Saccharothrix violaceirubra: one gene and its partner. The protein of the gene in region 1 interacts with the protein of each later gene in a pairwise test. Links are inferred from orthologs where the notes say so. Each region holds a gene or a part of one and is shown in the gene's direction. Other genes may lie near its edges. The genes, in order: F4559_RS05195 and sufU.

Evidence for each region.
Region 2: the proteins of F4559_RS05195 (region 1) and sufU interact in binary tests that used the Escherichia coli proteins (3 or more experiments, as listed by UniProt). The link is inferred for Saccharothrix violaceirubra from one-to-one orthologs.

Annotation. Positions count from the first base shown.
Region 1 is NZ_JACHJS010000001.1:1,051,329-1,054,639, forward strand. Bases 50-3,049 are described here. They hold F4559_RS05195 (cysteine desulfurase family protein), read left to right. Parts: upstream 50-961; coding sequence 962-2,137; downstream 2,138-3,049. Other genes in these bases: F4559_RS05190 (MFS transporter), read left to right, coding at 50-962; mnmA (tRNA 2-thiouridine(34) synthase MnmA), read left to right, coding at 2,137-3,049. Outside these bases: more of F4559_RS05190, read left to right, coding at 1-49; more of mnmA, read left to right, coding at 3,050-3,219; F4559_RS05205 (hypothetical protein), read left to right, coding at 3,253-3,311. UniProt on the Escherichia coli protein: Master enzyme that delivers sulfur to a number of partners involved in Fe-S cluster assembly, tRNA modification or cofactor biosynthesis. Catalyzes the removal of elemental sulfur from cysteine to produce alanine.
Region 2 is NZ_JACHJS010000001.1:2,029,767-2,033,066, forward strand. Bases 126-3,114 are described here. They hold sufU (Fe-S cluster assembly sulfur transfer protein SufU), read left to right. Parts: upstream 126-1,392; coding sequence 1,393-1,836; downstream 1,837-3,114. Other genes in these bases: F4559_RS10165 (cysteine desulfurase), read left to right, coding at 126-1,391; F4559_RS10175 (metal-sulfur cluster assembly factor), read left to right, coding at 1,833-2,225; F4559_RS10180 (CBS domain-containing protein), read right to left, coding at 2,279-2,692; F4559_RS10185 (carboxylate-amine ligase), read right to left, coding at 2,760-3,114. Also shown: Fe-S cluster assembly ATPase SufC, read left to right, coding at 1-67; more of F4559_RS10165, read left to right, coding at 114-125; more of F4559_RS10185, read right to left, coding at 3,115-3,300. UniProt on the Escherichia coli protein: A scaffold on which IscS assembles Fe-S clusters. Exists as 2 interconverting forms, a structured (S) and disordered (D) form. The D-state is the preferred substrate for IscS.

The DNA of each region.
Region 1 (3,311 bases):
CGGAGAGCGACCGGCCGGCGGTGTTCGGCGTGCTGTCCTCGGCGTGGGTCGTGCCGTCGCTGGTCGGCCCGGCGTTGTCGGGCTGGCTCACCGAGACCGTCGGCTGGCGGTGGGTGTTCCTGGGGCTGGCGCCGTTCGTGCTGGTCGCCGTGCTGCTGATCACGCCGGTGCTGCGGGGGCTGCCCGCGCACACGCCCGATCAAGGCACCCGGCGCGGCCTGCCGCTCGCGGCGCTCGCGGCCGGTGTCGGCGTCTCGGCGTTGAGCTGGGCCGCGCAGCACCCGAACGGCCTGAACCTGGTGGCGGGCCTGGCCGGGCTGGCGATCCTCGTGCCCGCGCTGCGCGTGCTGCTGCCCAAGGGCACGCTGTCCGCCCGGCGCGGCCTGCCGTTCACCATCCTGGCCCGCGGTCTGCTCGCGGGCTCGTTCTTCGGCGCGGAGGCGTTCCTGCCGTTGACGTTGACGTCGGTGCACGGCTATTCGGCGGTCGCGGCCGGACTGCCGCTCACGATCAGCGCGCTGGGGTGGTCGGGCGCGTCCCTGTGGCAGGCCAGGAGACCGGACATCCCGCGCGAGAAGCTCGTGCGGGCGGGCTTCGTGCTCAACGCGGTCGGCATCGCGGGCGTGACGCTCGTCGCACCGTCGTGGGGACCCGCCTGGGCGACGCCGGTGCTGTGGCTGGTCGCGGGCGCCGGCATGGGCATGGCCATGTCCAGCCTGAGCGTGCTCACGCTCGGCGCGTCCACCGACGCCGACCGGGGGTTCAACTCGTCGGCGTTGCAGATGAGCGACATGCTCACGGCCGCGCTGTTGGTCGGCCTGGGCGGCGTCATGATCGACCTGATCGCGTCGGCCGAGCACCCCACGGCCGCGGTCGTCCCGTTCGACCTGGCGATGGTGGCCGTCTCACTGGTCGGTGCCGTGCTCGCCGGCCGTCTGCGGCGGGCTACCCTGGACGATTGATGGCCTACTTCGACCATGCCGCCACGACCCCCATGCTCCCCGAGGCGATCGCGGCGATGACCCAGGCGATGTCCGGTACGGGCAACGCCTCGTCGCTGCACACGTCGGGACGACGGGCGCGGCGCGCGGTCGAGGAGGCCCGCGAGGACCTGGCCGACGCGCTGGGCGCCCGTCCCTCCGAGGTGATCTTCACCAGCGGCGGGACGGAGAGCGACAACCTGGCCGTGAAGGGCGTCTACTGGGCGCGGCGGGCCGCCGGGCCGCGGCGGATCGTCGCCTCCTCGGTCGAGCACCACGCCGTGCTGGACACCGTGGGCTGGCTGGTCGAGCACGAGGGCGCCGAGGTGACCTGGCTCGAGCCCGACCGGCACGGGCGGATCACCGCCGACGCGCTGCGCGCCGTGCTGTCCGACGACGTCGCCCTGGTGACCGCGATGTGGGCGAACAACGAGGTCGGCACCGTCAACCCGGTCGCCGACCTCGCCGCCGTCGCGGCCGGGCAGGGCGTGCCGTTCCACACCGACGCCGTCCAGGCCGTCGGCGCGGTGCCGGTCGACTTCGCCGCGTCCGGCGCGAACGCGTTGACGCTGACCGGGCACAAGGTCGGCGGGCCGTACGGCGTGGGCGTGCTGCTGCTGGGCCGGGACGTGGCGCCGACGCCGCTGTTGCACGGCGGCGGGCAGGAGCGGGACGTGCGGTCGGGCACGGTCGACGTGCCGGCGATCGTGGGGCTGGCGACGGCCGTGCGGCACGCCGTGGACACGCGGGCGGATACCGCGGCCCGGCTGTCGGCGTTGCGCGACGAGCTGGTGGCGGCGGTGCGCCGCGCGGTGCCGGACGTGATCGTCAACGGCGACCCGGTGCACCGGCTGGCGGGCAACGCGCACCTGACCTTCCCGGGCTGCGAGGGCGACAGCCTGCTGATGCTGCTCGACGCCAAGGGCATCGAGTGCTCGACCGGTTCGGCGTGCACGGCGGGCGTGGCCCAGCCCAGCCACGTGCTGCTGGCCATGGGGGTGGACCCGGTGCTCGCGCGCGGGTCGTTGCGGTTCTCGCTCGGGCATACGTCGTCGTCGGCCGAGGTCGAGGAGTTGGCGGCGGTGATCGGGCCGGTGGTGGAACGGGCCCGCGCGGCGGGCATCGCGGGGTTGAAGCGGCAGAAGGCAGGGGTGTGATGCGGGTCCTGGCGGCGATGAGCGGCGGTGTCGACTCGGCGGTCGCGGCGGCGCGTGCGGTGGCGGCGGGTCACGACGTGACCGGCGTGCACCTGGCGTTGTCGGCCAAGCCGGGCACACTGCGGACCGGCGCGCGGGGCTGCTGCACGATCGAGGACGCCCGCGACGCGCGGCGCGCGGCGGACGTGCTCGGCATCCCGTTCTACGTGTGGGACTTCGCGGAGCGGTTCACCGAGGACGTCGTGGACGACTTCGTGGCCGAGTACGCGGCCGGCCGCACGCCCAACCCGTGCCTGCGGTGCAACGAGCGGATCAAGTTCGAGGCGTTGCTGGACAAGGCGATCGGCCTGGGCTTCGACGCGGTGTGCACCGGGCACTACGCGCGTCTGTCCACTGTGGACGGTCGGATCGAGTTGCGGCGCAGCGCCGACGACGACAAGGACCAGTCGTACGTGCTGGCGTCGTTGACCCGCGAGCAGCTCGCGCACGCGATGTTCCCGTTGGGGGACTCGACGAAGGCGGCGGTGCGGGCCGAGGCGGCGGAACGCGGCCTCCAGGTCGCGGAGAAGCCGGACAGCCACGACATCTGCTTCATCCCCGACGGCGACACGCGGGGGTTCCTGACGCGCAAGCTGGGCGAGCAGCCGGGGTTGCTGGTCGACGACGAGACCGGTGCCGTGCTCGGGCGGCACGTGGGCGTGCACGAGTTCACCGTGGGGCAGCGCAAGGGCCTGGGCATCGACGCCCCCGCACCCGACGGCCGACCCCGGTACGTGTTGTCGCTGGAGCCGGTGACCGGGACCGTGCGGGTGGGCGCGGCCGAGAAGCTCGCGGTGACCGGGATCGTGGCGACGTCACCCGTGACGCGGGTGGACCTGGACGGTCCGGTGGAGTGCGTCGCGCAGGTGCGTGCGCACGGCGGCACGGCACCCGCCGTGGCCCGACTGGTGGAGGGCGAACTGCGCGTCGAACTCCGGGCGCCCCTGCGCGGCGTGGCACCGGGACAGGCCGTGGCCATCTACCGCCCCGACCCGGCGGGCGACCTGGTGCTGGCCAGCGCGACGATCAGTACCACCCACTGAAACGGTCCGGACCACCGCGACGATGAGGGCTGTGTGACCGATCACCACGCGGGGCGCGGCGCCGCCCACCGGGCCGAGATCGACCGCCGGGT
Region 2 (3,300 bases), 980 kb from region 1 along the record:
CGAGCGGCTCGAGGCCGAGGGTTACGTGAAGTACACCGGCAAGCCGGAAGTCGCCGGCATCGGCTGACGTTGTCCCCAGTGTGGATTTGTTGACGAGAGGAGGCGTCGGAGAAGTGACCACCACCGCTACTCCACTGGACGTCACCGCCATCCGCGCGGACTTCCCGATCCTGGGCCGCACCGTGCGCGAGGGCAAGCGGCTGGTCTACCTCGACTCCGGCGCCACCTCGCAGCGGCCGAGGCAGGTCCTCGACGCCGAGCGCGCGTTCCTGGAGACCGCCAACGCGGCCGTGCACCGCGGCGCGCACCAGCTCGCCGAGGAGGCGACGGACGCGTACGAGGTCGCCCGGCGCAAGATCGCCGCGTTCGTCGGGGTCGACGAGGGCGAGATCGTGTTCACCAAGAACGCGACCGAGGGCGTCAACCTGGTCGCGTACGCGATGGGCAACGCCGCGACCGCCGGCCCCGAGGCGCACCGGTTCCGGATCGGGCCCGGCGACGAGATCGTCGTCACCGAGATGGAGCACCACGCGAACCTCGTGCCGTGGCAGCAGCTCGCGCAGCGGACCGGTGCGACGCTGCGCTGGTTCGGCGTCACCGACGAGGGCCGGCTCGACCTGTCCGATGTGGACGGTGTGATCACGGCGCGCACCAAGGTCGTCGCGTTCACCCAGCAGTCCAACGTGCTGGGCACCGTCAACCCGGTCGCGCCGCTGGTCGCCGCCGCGAAGGCGGTCGGCGCGCTGGTCGTGCTCGACGCGTGCCAGTCCGTGCCGCACAGCGCGGTCGACTTCCACGCGCTGGACGTCGACTTCGCGGTGTTCTCCGGGCACAAGATGCTCGGCCCCACCGGCATCGGCGTGCTGTACGGGCGTCGCGAACTGCTGGAGGCGCTGCCGCCGTTCCTCACCGGCGGGTCGATGATCGAGACGGTGCGGATGGAGGGCTCGACGTTCGCGCCCCCGCCCGCCCGCTTCGAGGCCGGTACCCCGGTGACCTCGCAGGCCGTCGCGCTCGGCGCGGCCGTGGACTACCTGTCCGCGATCGGCATGGACCGGATCGCCGAGCACGAGCACGTGCTGACCGAGGCGGCGCTGCGCGGCCTGGCCGAGATCCCCGGCGTGCGGATCGTCGGCCCGACCGAGGCGGTCGACCGGGGCGGCGCGGTGTCGTTCGTGCTGGAGGGCGTGCACGCCCACGACGCCGGCCAGGTGCTCGACAGCCTCGGCGTCGAGGTGCGCGTCGGCCACCACTGCGCGTGGCCGTTGCACCGCCGGCTGGACGCGGCGGCGACCGTGCGCGCGAGCTTCTACCTCTACAACACGCTCGACGAGGTCGCCGCGCTGCTCGACGGCGTCCGCGAGGCGCAGAAGTTCTTCGGGACGGCGTGACATGCAGCTGAACCAGATGTACCAGGAGATCATCCTGGACCACTACAAGAACCCGCACGGCCGCGGCCTGCGCGACCCGTACGACGCCGAATCGCACCAGGTCAACCCGACCTGCGGCGACGAGGTGACGCTGCGGGTCAGGCTCGACGCGGGCACGGTCGCGGACGTGTCCTACGACGGCCAGGGCTGCTCGATCAGCCAGGCGTCCACGTCCGTGCTCACCGACCTCGTCGTCGGCAAGCCCGTCGACGAGGCGTTCGTGAAGCTGGACGCGTTCGTGGAACTCATGCAGGGCCGCGGCCAGGTCGAACCGGACGAGGACGTGCTGGAGGACGGCATCGCGTTCGCCGGCGTCGCGAAGTACCCGGCGCGGGTCAAGTGCGCGCTGCTGGGCTGGATGGCATTCAAGGACGCGGTCGCGCGCAGCGAAGGAGCGAAGGCATGAGCACCGAAGAGGACGTGGTGCGCGGCGTCGAGGGCCTGCCGCCGCTGCCCGAGCCGAAGGCGGACGTCGCCGCGCTGGACGACCTCGAGGAGGCCATGCGCGACGTGGTCGACCCGGAACTGGGCATCAACGTGGTCGACCTCGGTCTCGTCTACGACATCCGCGTGGACGAGGACAACGTGGCGTTGATCGACATGACGCTGACCTCGGCGGCCTGCCCGCTGACCGACGTGATCGAGGACCAGACCCGCGCCGCGCTCGTGGGCAACTCGGGCAACGGCATCGTCAGCGACTTCCGCATCAACTGGGTGTGGATGCCGCCGTGGGGCCCGGAGAAGATCACCGACGACGGGCGCGAGCAGTTGCGCGCACTCGGCTTCACCGTCTGAGAAGCCCGTCCGACGACGAAGGCCCGGACCACGCGGTCCGGGCCTTCGCGCGTTCACCGGGCGTAGATGTGCTCCACGAACTCGGCGATCTGGTGCTCGTCGAGGTGTTGCGCCAGATCGGCCTCGCTGATCATGCCGACCAGCCGGTGGTCGTCGATGACCGGCACGCGCCGGATCCTGTTGTCCTCCATGGTCTTGAGCACGTCGGTCACGTCGTCGTCGGCGTTGACCCAGTGCAGGTGGCCGGCCAGTTCCTCCGCGCTCATCTCGGCGGGGTCCCGGCCGTCGGCGATACAGCGGATCACGATGTCGCGGTCGGTGATGATCCCGTGCAGGCGGTTGTCCAAACCGCAGATCGGCAGCGACCCGACGTTCAGGTCGCGCATCATCCGAGCCGCGTCGAGCAGGCTCTCGTTCTGGTCGACGCACTGGACGCCGGCGGTCATGATGTCGCGCGCTGTGGTCATGGCGAACCTCCCTGTTCCGGACGCGGTCCAGCATGCGCCGGTCGGCCGGACCCGGCACGTCGGCCGGTCAGGTCTGCGCGACCAGCAGGTCCACCACATCGCGGAGTTCGCCGCGTCGGGTGAACGCCCGCCGCTGCCGCACCGCACCCGACCCGTCGGCCAGCAGCCGGGACACGCCGTCCACCACCAGGTCGTCGTCGCCGGCCGCGCGCAACGCGGGCAGCGTCCACTCGACCAGCCCGCGCACCAGGTCCGCCGCCGCCACCAGCCGACCGCTGAGCGGTTCGACGCCCGCGCCCTCGACCCCGTCCCGCGCCGCGCGCCACAGCGCCGTGCGCAACGACAGGTCCGGCACCCGGTAGGCGGGCCGGCCAGACATGGCCATGACCGCGATCGCCCGGACCAGCGCGGCCAGCAGCACCGCCTCGTCCACGGTCGCCGCCACGTCGCACACCCGCAATTCGACCGTCGGGTGCCGGGCGGAGAGCCGGACGTCCCAGTAGACCATCCCCTCGTCCAACGCCGCACCGGACCGCCGCAGCACGCCGACGCCCCGGTGGTAGTCCTCGGCCGAGGCGAACCACGGCGGCGCCCCCGCCGACGGCCAC